One region of the Aliivibrio sp. S2TY2 genome, then DNA from elsewhere that is predicted to be linked to it. Evidence: predicted binding sites of a transcription regulator. Region 1 holds the regulator's gene; the other holds the start of a gene.
The links. The regulator CRP, encoded in region 1, controls carbon source genes, mostly activating them, when cyclic AMP is high. The targets are predictions, from matches to a motif close to TGTGANNNNNNTCACA.

Region 1 (5,386 bases):
TACCTAATGGTTGGCCAAGATTCAGTAACGGGGGAGGTTACAGGAACTACAGGAATAGAAGCTGCGGTTGGTTTGGATTCTCCCTTCTATAATTATCACATCAGTAAAGTGGTTCATTTCTCACGTAAGCTCAATGTTAATAATGTTGTGAAGGTACTGACTTTTGGCAGCAATTACACTGGCAGTACTGAGATCTGTACGCTTTTCTTACGCCCAGAGTTTCGTGAAGGCCTGAATGGTCGTTTAATGTCTAAAGCGCGTTTTTTAATGATGGCGGAACATCCGCATCGTTTTTCAGACACTATTTTTGCAGAAATGCGTGGTGTTTCTGATGCAGAAGGGGAGTCACCATTTTGGAAATGGCTGCAAAAACACTTCTTCTCAATTGATTTTACTGAAGCGGATTATCTAACGGGTATTGGATATAAAGGATTCATTGCTGATCTTATGCCTAAGCTACCAATCTACGTTAGCTTATTAAGTAAAGAGGCTCAGGCGGTTATCGGTAAGGTGCATGACAACACTAAACCTGCTCTAAGACTATTAGAAAATGAAGGTTTCCGCTGTCGAGGTTATGTCGATATTTTTGATGCAGGGCCAACGGTTGAATGTGATTTACGCAGCATTGAATCGGTGCGAAATTCATTTAAAGCTAAAGTTATCATCACAGAGCATAACAGCTCACAGCAGTATTTAATTGCAAACACATCGTTTGAGAATTTCAGAGCAACAGCAACCACCGCCGCTTATGATAAAGCGACTGATACCGTTCATTTAACGCAAGAAGCGGCAACGGCATTGCAAGTAGAAGTGGATGATTACGTACGTTTATTAGCTCAATAGAGGACAAAGGATATGACACATTGGATTGCAGGGGATTGGGTTTCAGGACAAGGTGAAACCATACAATCAGTAAGCCCATACAACAGTGAAGTGGTGTGGGAAGGAGACAGCGCAACCAAAGAACAGGTTGAGTCAGCTGTTAGTGCGGCACGTCATGCCTTTATTGAGTGGAAAAAACAGCCTTTTGAAGCGCGCCAAGCGGTTATCGAGCGCTTTGCTGAATTGGTAAAAGAGAATGCTGATAAAGTTGCTGAAGTTATTGCAAAAGAGACGGGTAAACCTTTCTGGGAAACAAAAACCGAAGCGGGAGCTATGGTGGGGAAAATCGCGATTTCCGTTCGTGCTTACCATGAAAGAACGCCACATAAAGAGCGTGAAGCAGCAGGGAATAAAATTGTACTAAGACATCGCCCACTAGGAGTAATGGCTGTCTTTGGACCGTATAACTTCCCAGGACACCTACCAAATGGTCATATCGTTCCTGCGTTACTTGCGGGTAATACCGTGGTATTAAAACCTTCAGAGCAAACACCATGGACCAGTGAAGTAATTATGCAGCTGTGGCAGCAAGCCGGTTTACCTAATGGAGTGATTAACTTAGTACAAGGTGCTCGTGAAACGGGTGAAGCACTGGCTAGCGCTAAAGGGATTGATGGGTTGTTGTTTACCGGCAGTGCGAATACAGGGCATATTTTACATCGCCAATTTGCAGGAGATACAGGGAAAATGCTGGCCCTAGAAATGGGGGGGAATAACCCAATGGTGATCTCTCATAATTTTGGAGATCGAGAAGCGACGGTTTATACCATTATTCAGTCAGCTTTTATCAGTGCTGGTCAGCGTTGTACTTGTGCTCGTCGTCTGTATGTGCCAAAAGGCCAAGCTGGAGATGAGTTAGTTGTGCGTCTTGTTGAAGTCGCAAAAAGCATTGTGGTTGACCAACCTTTTGCTGATAACGTGCCATTCATGGGACCGCAAATATCAGTCGCTGCGGCAGAGTTTATTTTAAATGCCCAGAAGAATTTACAAGCTTTAGGTGGTGAATCACTGCTTGAGGCGAAAAGCTTAGGCCACGCTTTTGTTTCTCCGGGCATTATCGATGCGACTAATGTAGCTGAATTACCGGATGAAGAATACTTTGGCCCATTATTGCAAATAGTACGCTATGAAACGTTAGAAGAAGCGGTAGAGCTTGCTAATGACACTCGTTATGGTTTATCGGCAGGCCTTGTTTCAACGGATGACAATGAGTGGGAATATTTTGTAGAGCATATTCGCGCAGGTATTGTAAATCGTAACCGTCAATTAACTGGAGCAAGTGGTGACGCGCCATTTGGTGGTCCGGGGGCATCAGGCAATATGAAACCAAGTGCCTACTATGCAGCAGATTATTGTGCCTACCCAATGGCCTCAATGGAAGGCGATGCCTGTGAAATTCCCGCTCAACTGTCTCCGGGTTTAACTTTATAAGAGGTAATAGGCATGAATAACGTAACGTCTTTATTTTCGTCATTATGGCAAGATTATATTACTCGTTTATCCCCATCGGCAGGAAGGGTTCATCAGTTATTATCTAATGGCGATGAATTGATTAACGATCACATTGCATTACGTACGTTTAATTTGCCTAAGGTTGGCTTGCAAACGTTAGCCGCCCCATTTTTAGCAATAGGGTATAAAGCGTGTGAGACGTATGATTTTGAAGCGAAAAAACTCAAAGCACAGCATTTTGAGCATCCAGATCCTAATGCGCCACTTGTTTTTATTAGTGAGATTTTAGTCGAAGAGTTATCACCTGAGTCCCAGAACATTATTCATGCTTTGGTTGAACAAGTGCCTGCGCATTATTTTGCGACCAGCGATTTTCTTTCAGCGGGCCGCCCTTGGGCGTTAAGTTTTGAGGAATATCAAATCTTAGCAAAAGAGAGTGAGTACGCTTCTTGGCTGGCAGCTCATGGTTATGGTGCTAATCACTTTACGGTTTATATTAATCAGCTTGAAGCGTTTGCTGAAGTGGTTGATGTGAACCAACACTTACGTGATGCTGGTTTTGCAATGAACGAAGTGGGTGGTGAAGTGAAAGGCTCTCCTGAGGTTTACTTAGAACAGTCATCAACCATGGCCGATAAAGTGAAAGTGAGCTTTACTGAGGGTGAGTTTGACATCCCAGGTGGATTTTATGAGTTTGCTAAGCGTTATTCGCTACCTAATGGCAAGATATATACAGGATTTGTCGCGGCATCTGCTGATAAAATTTTTGAAAGCACAGACAGTTAATTCTAAAATTTAGGCATAAAAAAACGCAGCTCAAGGGCTGCGTTTTTATTCGTTTAAGATAAGCGTTAAATTAACGAGTACCGTAAACTACGATTGTTTTACCGTGTGCAGAGATCAAGTTTTGCTCTTCAAGCATCTTCAAGATACGGCCAACAGTTTCACGTGAACAACCTACAATTTGACCGATCTCTTGACGAGTGATCTTAATTTGCATGCCATCTGGGTGAGTCATTGCATCTGGTTGTTTAGCTAGATTCAATAGAGTCTGAGCGATACGGCCTGTAACGTCTAGGAATGCTAAATCACCTACTTTTTGGCTAGTGATTTGTAGACGAGTTGCCATTTGAGCAGAAAGACGCATCAGAATATCTGGGTTTACTTGAATAAGCTGACGGAATTTCTTAAATGAAATTTCAGCCACTTCACAAGGGCTTTTAGCACGAACCCATGCTGAACGTTCTTGACCTTCTTCAAACAAGCCAAGCTCACCGATGAAGTCACCTTGGTTAAGGTAAGAAAGGATCATTTCTTTACCTTCTTCATCTTTGATTAGTACAGCAACAGAACCTTTTACGATGTAGTAAAGTGTCTCAGCTTTTTCACCAGCGTGGATTAAAGTACTTTTTGAAGGGTACTTATGAATGTGACAATGAGATAAGAACCACTCTAATGTTGGGTCTGTCTGAGGTTTACCTAGAACCATACTTTATACTTCCTCTGCGTTTGCCAAGTAGGCGATGTCCATTTTAAAATAACTGAGCCAAATATCAGTTTGGCCTATAGAATATGGTTATCGGAACAAGGCTGCATGTTCGTTGAGATAATTGATAAAATCATACCTTGTTTCGCCGTTGATTTCTTGACTTTGATCGTATGAAATGTGCGACCAAGGGCACAATTTCGTGAAATGGATCACGAGTTTTCTTTTTATGTAGTAAAGAGGCTTTTATGAACGCTGAAGTTAAATGGATTGAGGGATTTACTTTCCTAGGTCAATCTCAATCTGGTCACTCTGTGGTAATGGATGGAAATGGTGGTGAAAAAGCCCCAAGCCCGATGGAAATGGTGTTAATGGCCGCTGGTGGATGCAGTTCTGTTGATGTTGTAGATGGACTTAAATCTGCAAATCAAAAAGTAACAGGCTGTATTGCTAAGTTATCAAGCGCGCGTCGTGAAACTGCGCCAAAGCTGTTTACTCATGTGAATATTCATTTTGAAGTGAGTGGTGATAATCTGGATCCTAGCATTGTTGAGCAAGTTACTGCTGATTCATTACAGAAGTATTGTTCAGTATGTTTAATGCTAGGTGAAGGCATTGATATGACACACTCTTGGGAAATAGTGGCTTAAAATAATGCGTTTCCTAAAGAGAAAGCCTCGCTAATTTTCATTAACGAGGCTTTATTTAGCATAAAGGCTAAAAATTACAGAATGAAGCGACTTAAATCTTCATCTGCGACTAGCTTGCCTAAACGCGAACTTACGTATTCAGCATCAACAACTAAGCTCTCGCCGTGTTTTTCAGAAGCATCGTAAGAGATCTCTTCCATTAGGCGTTCCATCACCGTATGTAAGCGACGAGCACCAATGTTTTCTGTACTTTCGTTTACTTGGAAAGCGGACTCAGCAATACGAGTGATGCCATCTTCAGTAAATTCAACGCTTACATTTTCGGTTGCCAATAGAGCTATGTATTGTTCAGTTAATGACGCGTTTGGTTCCGTTAAGATACGTTTGAAGTCATTTGCTGTTAATGCTTCAAGCTCAACACGGATAGGTAAACGGCCTTGTAACTCAGGGATTAGATCAGACGGTTTTGCCATCTGGAATGCACCCGATGTGATGAATAACATATGATCGGTTTTCACCATACCGTGTTTAGTGCTTACTGTGCTGCCCTCAACTAATGGCAGTAAATCACGTTGCACACCTTCACGAGAAACATCACCTGAATGAGAGTTTGAGCCTTTACAGATCTTGTCTATTTCATCGATAAATACGATACCGTGGTTTTCTACGTTAAAGATGGCTTGTTCTTTTAGTTCTTCAGGATTAACCAGTTTCACGCCTTCTTCTTCTGTTAGTGCTTTAAGGGCATCAACAATTTTCATCTTACGCTTTTTGGTTGTATTACCGCCTGATAGGTTTTGGAACATACCTTGAAGTTGGTTTGTCATCTCTTCCATACCAGGAGGAGCCATGATCTCTACACCAACCTGAGGTGCAGCAACATCCACTTCAATTTCTTTGTCGTCTAGTTTGCCTT
Region 2 (5,386 bases), on a different contig from region 1:
TCATTTCTTTACCAATTAAACTCACTTGTGCGTCTGAGATAATTTCCATTAACTCATAGCCGACGTTATCTACCTGGCCTACCATTGCTTGATCAAACAAATGTAGGGCAAACACTTTTTCTTTACCTGCAATGATTTCGACTTTGTTGGTTTCTGGCTGGTAATCTGATGAGATTAATGTGCCTTTGTGTTCTGGTTCAAAAGTGTTTTTAATCTGGATTTCAATGTCACTTTCACGAAGCCCTGCCGCAGCATTAGGGTGAATCGCTTCCATTCCTAAGCTTGCTAATTGATCTGCAACATCGTAATTGGTGCGTCCAATCGGGAATACCTTATCGGTGCCTACAACACGCGGATCAGCCGAACTTAGGTGATATTCTTTATGGATAATCGCCAAATCAGCATGAGTAAGTGACGCGATACGGCTAAAGGTCATTTCACTGTAACCACGATCGTACGTGCCCATTAGACCTTCTTTGCAATAGGCATAGCCAGTAACAATTGGTAGCTCTGTGGTGACATCTATATCTTTAAATACATCAGTAATAGTTTCATCTAATGTTCTTGGAGTTTGATTGTCCCAACCAGAGAGATCGACGAATTTTGCGTTAATTCCAACGGTTTTTAGCTTTAATGCCGTGTTAAAGGCACTGTGAGCTTCACCAATTGAAGACAGAAATTCACGCACTTGAGGTAAATAACGACGCAATGAAAACTGACCGTATTGACAGGTTTCAAGAATATTAGAAATACAGGTTTTGGCTTCATCAATTCGTGAGCAAATGAATTTATCAGCTCTTAATCGGTTCAAAGGGTCAATAAATAGATGTTCATTGGTTAATAGCATACGATTTTTCACATACTCTAATGCTTCATCCCAGCTATCGTCGCGCTTAGCGATCAGTTTATACACACCAGGTTTGCCTGTTTTCTTACATTCAAGTAATGAATCGGTAATACCACCATAAGCAGATACAACAAAAACACGGTTATATGGATTTTGAGGGCGAAGAAAGATGTTGTCTAAAACGGCGTCAAACGCAGTCATAGAAGTACCGCCGATTTTTTCTACGGTATAAGTCATGGGTAATCCTTTTTGACTTTGAGGGAGAGAATCCACTTGAGTCACCTTGAACCCAAGTGGATTTACTACTAACTTAAATAAGCATTAGGGGGAATGAGTGTTTAATCTAAGATAGGGTAGACACCGTTTTCATCATGAACTTCGGCACCTGTGATTGGTGGATTGAACACGCACGCCATCACCATTTCTTTATCTTTATAAGCACGCAAGTAGTGTTCGTCATGCTTATCAAGAATGTACAAGGTGCCCGGTTTGATTGGGTAGGTTTCACCGCCAATGACTTCAATTTCACCTTCGCCACTCATGCAATAGACTGACTCTAGGTGGTTCTTGTAGTGAATGTGTGTTTCTGTATCTTGATAAATTGTGGTGATGTGGAAAGAGAAGCCCATGTTGTCGTCTTTCAACAACATTCTTACGCTTTCCCATGTTTCTGATGCTACGCGTCGTTCGCTATCACGACATTCGTCTAGTGTTCTAACAATCATTGTATCGTCCCTGATTAAGATGCTTTTTTGAAGTGTTTTTCTGCAATATTATCAATTGCGTTTTCAAAGATGGTTAGTCCTTCTTCTAGCTCTGACTCTGTGATCGTCAATGGACAGAAGAATTTCACTACTTCATCAGATGGACCAGCAGTTTCAATGATCATACCGTTTTTAAAACAATCTTTAGCGATATCACTTGAGATAATGCCATCTTTACACTCAATACCAATCATCATGCCGCGACCTTTTTGCTGAACAAACAATTTAGGGTAGCGTTTTACAGCACGAAGAATGACATCATTGACTTTTTGAGAGCACTGTTTGATGTGTGTTTCAAAATCTGAGTTTGCCCAGTAAATCTCCAGAGCTTTAGCTGCGGTAATAAAAGCGTGGTTGTTACCACGGAAAGTACCGTTGTGCTCACCCGGTTTCCATTCATCTAATTCTGGTTTTAGTAAGACAACCGCCATTGGTAAGCCGTAGCCGCCAATGGATTTAGAGAGTGTAACCATATCTGGTTTTATACCTGATGGTTCAAAACTGAAGAAGGTGCCAGTACGCCCACAGCCTGCTTGGATATCATCAACAATCATTAGAATGTCGTTGGCTTTACAAATTTTGCTTAAACGCTGTAGCCATTCATTGGACGCAACATTTAAACCACCTTCGCCTTGTACTGTTTCTAAAAGTACCGCAGCTGGTTTATCTAAACCGCTTGAATTGTCAGATAGCATGGTTTCAAACAAGTTAAGACCATCGATGTCGGCATAGCCTTCAAAAGGAATGCGAGTGATGTTGTTTAAACTAAAACCTGCACCTTGGCGGTGGTGTTGATTACCTGTTGCTGCAAGTGCACCAGCAGTACAACCGTGGAAGCCATTAGTGAAGGCAACAATGTTAGTTCGGTTAGTGACTTTACGTGCCAGTTTTAAAGCGGCCTCAACGGCATTGGTTCCGGTAGGGCCGGTAAATTGAACTTTATAATCTAGATCTCTAGGTTCTAGGATGTAATTATTCAATGCATTCAAGAAAGTGGCTTTTGCACTTGAGTGCATATCTAAGCCATGCGTAATGCCATCATTTTCGATGTATTCAAGTAAAGCTTGCTTTAAGACTGGGTTGTTGTGACCGTAGTTGAGTGATCCGGCTCCAGCAAGGAAGTCTAAGTAACGTTCGCCGCTTTCGGTTTCTAGCCAACATCCTTTTGCTTTTTGGAAGACAACTGGAAAACTATTTGAGTATGAACGTACTTGTGATTCTTGCTTCTTGAAAATATTCATGATGAGTCCGTTTATGATTCCTATTTTATTTTAGAGCGATACGATACAAATATTCAGTATCGTGTTTGCCTTTGAAATGGGTTTCTTTGTCTAGAAATGTGGTTACTTCACCTTGATCACCGTTTTCGGCATCCAGCTTTTTAAATAGCGACCATGAAGCGGTATTGGCTTTGGTGATGGTTGTTTCTACGAATTCGGTATGTTTGATGTTTTTACGCTGTAAAAGCTCATTTAGCATTGAGTAAGCTAAACCTTTACCTCGGTAGCGAGGAGAGACAGCGACTTGCCAAATGAATAATGTTTTTGGGTCATCAGGCTTATGGTAACCAGAGATAAAACCAGCAAGGTTGCCGTCTTTCTCTGCTAAAACGCAGGTCTTACTGAAATGGGTAGATTGGAGAAAATTGCAGTATGAAGAGTTGATATCAAGAGGTGGACACTCGGTGATCAATGCGTAAACATCGTCACCGTCTGTCCTTGAAGGCTCTCTAAATGTCCATTTTTTGCTGGGTTCAATATCCATGCTTGAACACAAGATTCTGGGTGCCGCAATAGTCATATGTAAATACATATCCTTTGTACTCTAATTAAATTCCTTTTTATTATGGGCATTTTTAGAGGTGTAAAGGCAAGTTAATCACAATAAAAGCGTATTTCTTAGCTTGTTAATGTGATACTGGTCACATTTTAGTGGTTTTGTTTAGTTAGAGTTCTACGTATTCGATTGTGTGGATTGGATGAAAAACTGGCTTTTTATAAAAAATAGCCCGTCTTACTTGGGCTATTTTTCGTGTTTTTTTAAAAGAGATTTATACTGCAGCGACCATTTTTTGTAATAGGCGAATCATCTCTTTTTGTTCGTTTAGATCAAGAGAGCTAAGTGCTTCTTTATTCACCTTAATTGGGATCGGCAAAAGTGTTTCTTTTAGTGTTCGACCTTCATCTGTGAGGTAAATTCGAAATGAACGACGGCTGTTGGGATCCGCTTGTCGTTCAACAAGGCCAAGCTTTTCTAATTTATCTAATGTTCGTGTTGTTGTGGAGTTTTCCACTTTTGATTTTTCAGCAATATCGCGTTGAGTGACTCCTTCTTCTTCCCATAAACACATCATGGTTGGCCAAAGAGCAACTGTTAAACCGTGTTGTTTTAACTCTGCTTCGAAATGTTTTGAGGCTTGGTTGGCAATAACGTTAATCATCCATCCAAAGCTGCTTTGACGATCAAATTCTTCCATTGTGTTCAAACTCCTGCGCTTACAACTATTGCAATGGTAACTAATCCGGTTGCAATTAGCACCAATAATGCACGTTTATTTGATACAAACATCAAGTTCGATGATGTTTGATTTTCTGTGAGTTTCTTTTGTATACCAGTAACCATTGCCCAAACAAGCGGCTTTGAGCGTAATTTATAAAAAAGAATGGCAACTAAATGCAGTATGACTAATACCGGTAACAAACGTGCACATATTCCATGCAGGGTAACGAAAATATCAAAGACATCATCATTTAAAACGATATCAGAGTAAGGGATGTGATCGAATAACCCTGCTAACGCGATACCGGTAATACATTGAATAAATAAAGTGAAAATTAACCCGATGACCATCCAAGATCCTGCTGGATTATGGCCTACTTTTGATGGCTCTTTTCCTAATAAATAACGAATGGTACGTTTTGGGGAAGCAATAAATTTTTTAAAACGGCTCGTATCACTGCCAACAAAACCCCATACAATGCGCCACATAATAAGAGTAAACAGGACTAAACCTAAATAGACATGCGGTCCTTCTCCATTAAAGCCACTTGCGGCTAATCCGATAAAAAGCAGAGCTTGGAGCCAATGATATAAGCGTGTTGGTAAATCCCAAATCTTCATTTTCTTGTTCCTAATTAATGGTTGTTTTAACTAACTATAAATAATTTACACCACAACAGTTGCGTGCGCAACTGTTGTGGTGTAAATTAAATGCAACTCGAAGCGAGACAGACATTTATTAGAGAGAAAGTAATGAAAAAATTAATAATTAGTTTATGTGTTTTATTTCCAAATATTGCATTTTCACAAGCGAGTGTTGACCTAATTAACGCAAGACAACAGGCTTTTGTACATATCGAAAATCAATCAGAGCAAGTAGAGGACATGCTTGATGAAGATGCTCCTAATTGGAATGAAATTGAGTCGGTCAGTCATGAACTTTATAAACATAGCCAATTACTAAGCACGGCATTTCCTGAAGGTAGCCAAGACGGCAGTAAAGCAAAAGAAGCGGTATGGGGTAAACCTGAAAAATTTAATCAATTAATGCAAGAGATGGATAGTGGCTTTGTTCAACTTTATCAAGCAAGCCTGAAACAAGATAAAGAAGCGGCAAAAACGGGTTTAGAGCAAGCACAAGATACGTGTAATGCGTGTCACCGTTCTTACCGTTCACGTTTTTAAGTTAAAAAAGGGTTGAAGATACGATAGCTTCAACCCTTTTAACGTTTTATAACGGTATTAGTTAGTCAGTGCTAACTTGGCTCCAAAGCCA

Region 2: a site for CRP is predicted at 3,522-3,537, ahead of ectA (diaminobutyrate acetyltransferase). Genes of this name have one in related genera too.

What each region holds. Positions count from the first base shown of each region.
Region 1 covers NZ_JARACS010000007.1:52,980-58,365, forward strand. The annotation lists gene astA (arginine N-succinyltransferase) at 1-843, shown strand, start outside; gene astD (succinylglutamate-semialdehyde dehydrogenase) at 856-2,313, shown strand; gene PVK63_RS12280 (DUF1338 domain-containing protein) at 2,326-3,120, shown strand; gene crp (cAMP-activated global transcriptional regulator CRP) at 3,191-3,823, opposite strand; gene PVK63_RS12290 (OsmC family protein) at 4,069-4,470, shown strand; gene hslU (HslU--HslV peptidase ATPase subunit) at 4,545-5,386, opposite strand, start outside.
Region 2 covers NZ_JARACS010000005.1:25,883-31,268, forward strand. The annotation lists gene PVK63_RS09720 (aspartate kinase) at 1-1,084, opposite strand, end outside; gene PVK63_RS09725 (ectoine synthase) at 1,186-1,572, opposite strand; gene ectB (diaminobutyrate--2-oxoglutarate transaminase) at 1,587-2,852, opposite strand; gene ectA (diaminobutyrate acetyltransferase) at 2,878-3,411, opposite strand; gene PVK63_RS09740 (MarR family winged helix-turn-helix transcriptional regulator) at 3,662-4,087, opposite strand; gene PVK63_RS09745 (cytochrome b/b6 domain-containing protein) at 4,093-4,731, opposite strand; gene PVK63_RS09750 (c-type cytochrome) at 4,864-5,295, shown strand; gene PVK63_RS09755 (LysE family translocator) at 5,353-5,386, opposite strand, start outside.